One region of the Paenibacillus sp. FSL H8-0332 genome, then DNA from elsewhere that is predicted to be linked to it. Evidence: predicted binding sites of a transcription regulator. Region 1 holds the regulator's gene; the other holds the start of a gene.
What was found. The regulator LexA, encoded in region 1, represses DNA repair genes until DNA is damaged. The targets are predictions, from matches to a motif close to CGAACATATGTTCG.
Positions count from the first base shown of each region.

Region 2: NST43_RS22275 (YolD-like family protein) is a predicted target of LexA. The motif match lies at 1,434-1,447, and genes of this name have one in related genera.

Region 1 is NZ_CP150145.1:3,791,393-3,795,687, reverse strand. Features, by position in the region: gene NST43_RS16385 (TIGR02391 family protein) at 1-225, shown strand, start outside; gene NST43_RS16380 (hypothetical protein) at 520-645, opposite strand; gene NST43_RS16375 (hypothetical protein) at 836-1,108, shown strand; gene NST43_RS16370 (DUF4359 domain-containing protein) at 1,124-1,486, shown strand; gene NST43_RS16365 (hypothetical protein) at 1,579-1,800, shown strand; gene NST43_RS16360 (hypothetical protein) at 1,912-2,133, shown strand; gene NST43_RS16355 (L,D-transpeptidase) at 2,231-2,569, opposite strand; gene lexA (transcriptional repressor LexA) at 2,759-3,385, opposite strand; gene NST43_RS16345 (LysM peptidoglycan-binding domain-containing protein) at 3,583-3,999, shown strand; gene NST43_RS16340 (DUF896 domain-containing protein) at 4,109-4,295, shown strand, end outside.
Region 2 is NZ_CP150145.1:5,173,686-5,177,980, forward strand. Features, by position in the region: gene NST43_RS22265 (M15 family metallopeptidase) at 1-626, opposite strand, end outside; gene NST43_RS22270 (hypothetical protein) at 840-1,007, shown strand; gene NST43_RS22275 (YolD-like family protein) at 1,039-1,269, opposite strand; gene NST43_RS22280 (GNAT family N-acetyltransferase) at 1,634-2,074, shown strand; gene NST43_RS22285 (hypothetical protein) at 2,162-2,764, opposite strand; gene NST43_RS22290 (PH domain-containing protein) at 2,967-3,458, shown strand; gene NST43_RS22295 (glycosyl hydrolase) at 3,475-4,295, opposite strand, start outside.

The DNA.
Region 1 (4,295 bases):
CAAACTGTTTTTTCTGTTAAGAACCCTTTGCTGACAATCTCGGACAACTCTGATGAGCAAATGGGTTTCATGTGGCTTTTTAGTGGAGCAGTAATGGGTATAAGAAATGCAAAGGCTCACCGTGTTGACGAGCACCCAGATAAACAAACTACGCTTGAGATACTTGGTTTCGCGTCATTCTTGTTAAAGTCTTTAGATGCTGCCAAAACTAAAGAAATCCCGTAGTAACCCCGAACAAAACCAATGATATTAATCCATAGAAGTATGAAGGAATACAGAAGGTCAGGAAGCTTTCCCTGCCTTCTGTTTTTATGTCATGAATAAAAAAATCTCCCATAGGTAGGGGATCTGACAGACACCCCACCCTGAGCGCGAGGAGATTATTTTATATTGTGGTGAAGACATACCAAAAAAACAGGGTTCCTAAAGATAGCACGGCAGTCATGCCAATTAACACTCCAATAATGATTTTTTCGGTTCTGTTGTATTTCTTCAAATTGATCACCCGATGTTCTTAGATTATTCTTCAATGGGAACCAAGGACCGGAAGGCATACCATAGCAGTCCATAAGCTATTCCAAAGTAAAGCAGTACACCCAGTATGGAGATGGACAGAAGAATGATGATAACTTTATTTCCATTCATACATTTACCTCCTAAATAAAAAAACTCTCCCGATTTTTAAGTGTGGGGGAGAGAGTGAAGATGAAGACGGAGCAAAGCCCTTACATCATAATATAAAGGAATTATAACTCCAAATCAAATCATTTTACATACTATTCCATCTCCTATATACTTAACCAGAAGAGAATTCGAGTGGGAGATATGGGAGTGTATGATGAAGAATACATATAAGATTATGCTTTCGCTGATGCTCATCCTGGCGTTGATAGGTCCGGTGGCTGGGGCGGAAGGAGTGGCTGTGCCTGCGGAGACCCGAGAGAGGCTTATGGAGCAATATGGGCTGGATGCACCGGCTCAGCCGGTGTGGGATTGGAGCAGCATGGATATCGGAGGCAGTGGAATTGTAGATGGGATGCTGTTCGTGTGCCGGATGATGATGAATCCACTGGGGGTCATGTTGCAAGAGATGCTGTATATTCTGTAGTTGAGGGGGAAAAGAATGAATTCGCGTTATGATACGCCGAGTCCTGCACGCAGAGTCCGCAGAAGATCGGGCGGTAAATCGTTACTGGTCCTTATCCTTGTTGTTCTGGTTGTGATGGCTGTTACGAATCCGGGGAAGGAAGCATTCAGTGAATATTCTGTAAAGAATCTGGAGAATACGCTTGATCAGGAAATAGGCGACGGAATTACCAAGCTGGTAGCCCAGCCTGTAGTTGAGTCATTGACTGAGAGGGATAACTACATTTTATTCTCTGTATTCAGTGTGCCGGACCTTAAGAATACCGATTTTTTTAGCGGGGATGGCGGGGCTACTAAGAAATATATTGGATTGTTCAAAATCCTTTTTATCAAGCTGTAAATATGGTTTACATATTGTTCCATAACCCGGTATAATTAAATAGATTGTTGCGGAATCTTTATATCATGGTTGTGGAACAAGGAGGAACGAAGTTGAATACGGCTTATAAAGTACTGTCCAGTGATGCTGATCTATTCGCTGCCGCACTGGCACAGGTACAGGTCTACGTCGTTCAGCTGGTTGATGGCAAACCGCATGTGATTGCTGATTATGCCGGACCTGTACAGAAATGGACACCGGAGTACATAGTGCTGGCCGGAATGACTTATAGACGCGATGAATTTGAATTCCGGGTACGATTGAACAAGAAGTGAGCAGATTCGCTGCCCGCTAACCGCTGCTCCTAACATTACTGCCGAATCACACAATCTTCTACGGTACATTCAGCATCTCTTATACTATCCAAGTGTAAAAGAGGTGTTAAGATGACCCAAAGAGAACGCAACAGAATCCGCAGAGCCATTAATGTGCTGCTTACCCAGAGAGCGATCCTGCTGGAGCGGCTTGAAGAAATCAATGAGAATCTGCGCAGTGTGCCTAGAGGTTCGCGGGCCAGAAGAGAGCTATTGGCGGCCAGAGCCTCCATCCGTGAAGCCATTCGCCTGAATACAGCTGCCATTCGCTTGTTACGGAGTGTGCTGCTGTAATCTGTATCCGCCCTGGTGGCTGAGATGATGCGTACAAGACACCCCTTCGGGGGTGTTTTTGTCGTGAGATCCGGGAGCAGCAGGTTGCAGCTGCGGTCTATTCTCTAATCGTAACACGCGTGCCGATAGGTACGGTGGCGGCCAGAGCCAGAACATCTGCGTTATACATACGGATACAGCCGTGAGAGACCATGTGGCCGATGGAGGACGGGTCGTTGGTTCCGTGTATGCCGTAATGCGGCTTGGACAGACCCATCCAAAAGGCACCGAACGGGCCGCCCGGATTGGGCTGCTTGTTAATGATGGTGTACTCGCCTACTGGCGAGACGGTTAACATTTTGCCGATGCCGACAGGGAAGCCTCTGGTGACAACGTCATTATCCAGCAGGTACAGCATACGCTGTGACAGATCGATGATAATTCGATAATTGGGCATACAGATCAGCACTCCTTTAATATCAGGATATGTGCGGAGCCGTACAGCGGTTCACAGAAAAAGTGGCAAAAAAGCCGTATGCGAACAAATGTTTGCATACGGCTTTTTTGCCACTACGCTAAGTGAAATAAACAGAAAACAGGCTGCTTCGCATGGTGCGGAGCAGCCTGTTCTGAAGCGGGGAGTAGATTAGTGGATATCGCGGAATAATCCGATGACCCGTCCCAAAATCGTAACGCGGTTAAGGCGAAGAGGCTCGTACGCCGGATTCTCCGGCTGCAGCCTGATATGATCCCGTTCCTTGTAGAAGGTCTTAACAGTTGCTTCATCTTCTTCGGTCATCGCTACAACAATATCGCCGTTGTCGGCAGTCTGCTGCTGGCGCACGATGACATAATCCCCGTTCATAATTCCGGCATCCACCATACTGTCACCAAGGACAGATAGCATAAATACCTTGTTATCGCCTACATAATGAGCAGGCAATGGGAAGTAATCCTCAATATTCTCTGTAGCTGTAATAGGAACACCAGCTGTAACCTTACCCACTACCGGGATGCGGGTGACGGTCTGGACGAATTGATGCACATTCTCTGAATCTTCCTGCCCGAGTAACTCAATGGCACGCGGTTTCGTAGGGTCGCGCCGGATCAGGCCCTTCTTCTCAAGCCGGTCCAAGTGACCATGCACGGTAGAGCTGGAGGCCAGGCCGACAGCCTCGCCAATCTCGCGGACGGACGGAGGATAACCCTTGCTGCGGACTTCATTACGTATAAATTCCAGGATCGCCAGCTGACGACTAGAAATCTTTGACATCGGAATCAACCCCATATACTATGTTTGGGAAAATTATAACATAGAACTTCCGTTCGTACAAACATAAGTTCTAAAATGAGGAAAATAAGAGAGTGAAAATAAAGAGAACAAACGTTCCGAAAAAACTATTGATCGAAACACATGTTCGTGTTATATTATTTTCGAAAGCAAGAACATGTGTTTGGAGGATGATGATCATGTTAAAGTATAGTACATACAACAGCATCTATAATAATGAGGATATCAAGGTGTCCGCTCCCGGTAATCCAACTGCTCATAATTATGTAACCAAGATCAAGGATGCGATTCTTCATAGTCTCGCTGCGCTATCATCACTATTCCGTCAGGTCAGCCTGATGAAGATGGTTCTGGTGCTGATGCTTGTTATTTCGGGATTCACTGTGGTGGGGAATGTTTTTGCCGGTTCGGTCTCTTCCATGAAGCCAGATAAGCGGATCGTAGTCGAACGAGGGGATACCTTATGGAGCCTTGCGTTAAGTAACAAGCCTGAGGACATGAAGACAGCCGTATATATAGAAGGAATAATGAAGACGAATCATTTGGAGAACAGCGTCATTAAGGCCGGAGATATTCTGATTTTACCTTTATACTGAAGGAATGAAGCAGACTAATGATCGACTCAAAGAGCTTTCAGGGGGTAGACCTTGACAAGCTCTTTTTCTCATGGCAAAGTTAAAATGAATTTAGAGGGAGGGAAACGTATTGAATATTGACGAATTGGTCGCACGCATCAATGAACTGGCACGCAAAGCTAAGAACGGCGGCCTGAATGAAGAGGAATTGGCCGAACGTGCCAAGCTCCGTGAGATTTACCTGGGGAATATCCGCAGCAACTTTCGGGCCCAGCTTAATACCATCGAAATTGTGGACAATCCGGAGCATGAAGAAG
Region 2 (4,295 bases), 1.4 Mb from region 1:
GCTTCCGCAATCGCACGTACAGGCGCATAGGTTACCGCATCGTCCATGACGCCGGTCGTCAGCTTCTTTCCATTGAGCGTAATATTTACCGGGATATCCTTGTTCACCTCTGGCTCACCTCCGGTTATACGGTTTAGTGCGGCTGCACTCTGCTGGGCAGTAGGCCGTCTGCCTGCCTTCAGGTCTTGGATGCTAAGGCCGAAGCTCATTTGCAGATGAGCGTAATCCTTGAAGGAGGTCCAGTCCCCGCCCCATTCGAACCCCAGCTTCTTCCCCTCCTGCACCACCTCTTGCCAGTCTGCTACCTTGTCGCCATCCCCGTCACGTTTCATATCCCAGGACACATTCCTGCCGTCCGGCAGGAGCAGCGCAAAGTCTATTGCCAGTCCGTAATTATGGTAGCTGTCGCCTCCCCGGGCATTAGTCACTATGTCGCCCTTCTTCGTTCTTCCCTGAGCATACAGCTCATTCTGCTGCGTTATCGTACGCATTCCCTGCGTAATGAGGATCGGTACCCCCCGGTTATAACTCCGTCTAATCAGCTCATTGGCCCCCGCCAGCACAGCCGGATGCAGATTGCCAAGCTTCCCGGCCGATTTACTCTTCACTTGTTCAAAAGTCAGCATATACTCACCCCCTTATATAGTTAATGCCCCCTTTTCCCGTATTGCTTGTATGAATAACCTATATAGCCCGTAAAATTCGGATGTACTATCCGTATAATCAGAAATAAGACCCCCGGTATTCCAGGGATCTTGTTCAGCCGGATGGATTCCGCCATAACAGGCCAGAATAAGTTAGCGGACCTGTAGGTCTCAATACATGAAAGGTGGTTGAACATGGATATTCACAGCGACAGCTACAAAATAGCCGCACTTAGCGGCCAGGAGGATGTCGTGGAGGTGATCCGTCAGGCGGAATCGCAAATTGCCCGAATGACCGGGAACCCGGAAGTGACGCTGATTGCCTATGAGAAGACGGACCAGTCCAGGAACGGGAGTAACTAAGGACGCTGCTTACAGGCAGAGCCTTCATCCCTCAGACAATATAAGCCTCCACAATGTCATCTACGAGCAGCCACTTCCATTCCTCCGCCCACTGCAGCTTGAATTCCCGCGTGTGGGTGTGAATGGAGGTCACGAACCCGCTCAGCTTCCTCTGCTCCAGAGGATCATACAGCACTAGCGTTACCCGCACATGACTCCTTAGCGATAAGGCCAGTGTATGCTCAATCTCCTCCAGCTTCTGCTCGTCCAGAACCGGCTTCAGGCTATGCTAGGTCTCCCGTTCGTCCCTCCTGATCCCGCGCTTATGCTCCGTCAACATGATTCGGCTGCTCTCCCGCAGACCGCCCACTTCAAGCTTTTTGCCCATTGCAATTCCCCCACTCCGTGTGTGTATACCCCGACTGCATCATCTTGCTGCCTATGTACCGAACGTATGTTTGTATTATATCCGCAATTCTTCTTGTTAGGCAAGCAGAAATTAATGTCAGTCCAAGGACGCAGAAGGAGGGCTTTCGCTGATTAAATAAGGTTGAACTAGCACCACACCTGCATTGAAACAGCCATACTGCGGTTCTGGTAATTTCGGTAATTAGATGCCATCATTAAGGTGAAGAGTGAGAAAAGGAGTGGAGACGAAATTTATGATTAGGGCTGCAAATGTGGAGGATCGAGAGGATATTTCCAGACTATTGACGCAGTTAGGTTACCCGGATACCAGGCTTTTTATGAAAGAGAATATAGAAAGACTTCTTGCTGACCCCAATGAAGAGTTAATGGTCTATGAAGCGGAAGGATGTGTTATCGCCTGTCTTTCCCTACATTATATCCCGCAACTGGGCATGAGAGGAGATATCGCCTCCATTAGTTATCTGGTTGTGGACTCCTCAGCTAGAAGTAAGGGAATTGGACAGGAATTGGTGGAATCCGCTTCAGCTTCTGCCCGCCAAAAAGGATGTGCCAGTATCCAGGTTCATTGCCATGCCAGAAGAATAGAGGCTCATACATTTTATGAAAGACAAGGCTTCAAGGAGGCCCCTAAGTACTTCTCAAAAAGGTTGGACAAATAATTCAATCGTCAGCAAAAAGACGCCTACAGTAATGCTGTACAGCGTCTTCATCTGAATCCTTTTGCCTATAACAAGTCTTGTCTCTGCTTATTTCACTGACGTAGTCCCTGCGCTTCCAGTACCCGGTTCCTGCTTGACATCTGTGCCTGCATCTGACACGGTGCCTGTCACGGCTTGCTCCGGATCAATCAGTCCGGCGGCTTCTCTGGCTTCATTCAGCTTGGAGATGCCGTAGAGCATAGCTACGTCCGCCTGCTGATTCATCGCGTCGAATTCCTCGGCGGTCACATCGGGCGATACTGCGCTCTTGGAAGCCTTCTCCTTGATCTGATAGGCACTCTGGAAAGCGATCACCGAATCTCTAAGCAGCTTCTCGATCGTATCCGGCAGGCCACCCGCAATCTTGATATCGCTCACATGCTCTGCAAGCTGAGATGCGGTATCCTGGAAGCTGTCCACAGCCTTCTGGAATTCTTTGTCTGTCGCTTGTCCGGTGGAATAAGAGGTTAGCGTGGTGTTGAAGTTCTCTAGCGAGGATTTGCCCATTTCGTCGAATTTCGACATTTCATTGTAAAAGCTCTGTACCGTCTCCTGTACCTCTTCCGGGGACGCCGGTTCAGCACTGTTATTGCCGCAGGCACTGAGTATCATGACGGCCACTAGCAGTCCTGCAAGTAAAGCTTGTCTCATAGTTAATATCCCTCCACTTAACAGAATAATATCGATTTTTGTTAAGTGCAAATGAAATTAATGTAAAATTCGGCGTAATGAAACATATGTCAGCGGTTAAGCGTATTCACAGGGGGAAAGGGCGGTCAAGAACCCGTTGATGACTGGCAATTCCTGTTATACTATAATGAATTTATCCGTTCAAGGAGAGGAAGATCTACTTATGACTTATTGCACAGCATGTGGTGCGGAATACAAGCAAGGTGCCAAATTCTGCGGGGAATGCGGGGCAGGTACAGAAGAGGCCGGTTCTCCGGCAGCAGCACGGCGTCCGGCGGCTGGCCATAGCTCCGGTCCCGAAAAAGAATTATGGCAGGGCAAGCCTGCCGGCATCTCCGACCGTCTCAAGGGGCTGATCGGGCTGAATACCACCAAGTATACGATTACGTCCCAGCGGATTATGGTGAAGAGCGGACTGATCGGCAAGGATGTCGAAGAAATCGAGCTGCTGCGGGTCAATGATTTCTCCGTCACCCAGTCGGTGTTGCAGCGTATGCTGGGCATCGGGACGCTGATCATTTTGTCGGATGATGCTTCATCTCCACAGCTCCCCTTCTATAGAATCCGTAAGGTTCAGTCTGTCAAGGATATCCTGCGCCAAGCCGTGCGTGACGAGAAAATCGCCAACAACATCAGCTACCGCGAGCAGATCTGACGCTTCGTTGCACTTGTTAGGGAAGATAGAGGGCTCCTGCCGGAATTACGCCTTTGGCCTGGCTGGGGCTCTCCCACATCAGTACCGCCCGCGCATCCCCCTGGTTCTCATAGTACTCCACCTTCAGCTCATGCAGCTTCCCGGCAATCAGACTCACTGTGCCTTGCCGCTCCTGCCCGCTCTGCTTGATCCAGCTGTCAATAATCAGCTTCCCGTCGATCCATACCCGGATTCCGTCATCTGAATACGAATAGATCGTGTAGGTCTCACTGTAGGCAGCGCTTATTTTGCCGCTCCAGCGTACGGAGAACAGATCTGCGTGAACAGCCGGATCAGGCGCCGCCTGCCTCCAGGCGAAGTTAATATTGGCATCTGTCCGGGTGAGGGCAGGCGTACCGCTAAGCGTAATATTGTTATAGTACTGTCCATAAAGGCCCGGCTTGGGGAGTACCCCTCCTGAAGAAGCATACGCCGCAGCCTTGGCCGCATAATCATCTCTGGAGAATACGGCACTATTCCTCATAAAAGCCTGAATCACTGCATCCTTATTGCGCTCGTACAGCATCTTGCCCCAGGTCATCTGGTAGCTCCATTTGTTCTGCGTGCCTGCCAGCACAGCTGGCGGAGGAAGCTCCCCGTTCTCGCCGATGGCGATCAGCTTGCCGCGCCCCAGGTCCCAGAGTGTATCATGATGGCCCCCCTTGTAATCCCCCTCGAAAATATCCGCCGCCAGCACATCCACTCGGCCGCTGCCCGGATAATACTTCGCCGGCTCCTGACTCCACTGGTTCTTGGCATTCGGACTCCATACCCACAGCAGATTGTGCAGCTTATGAT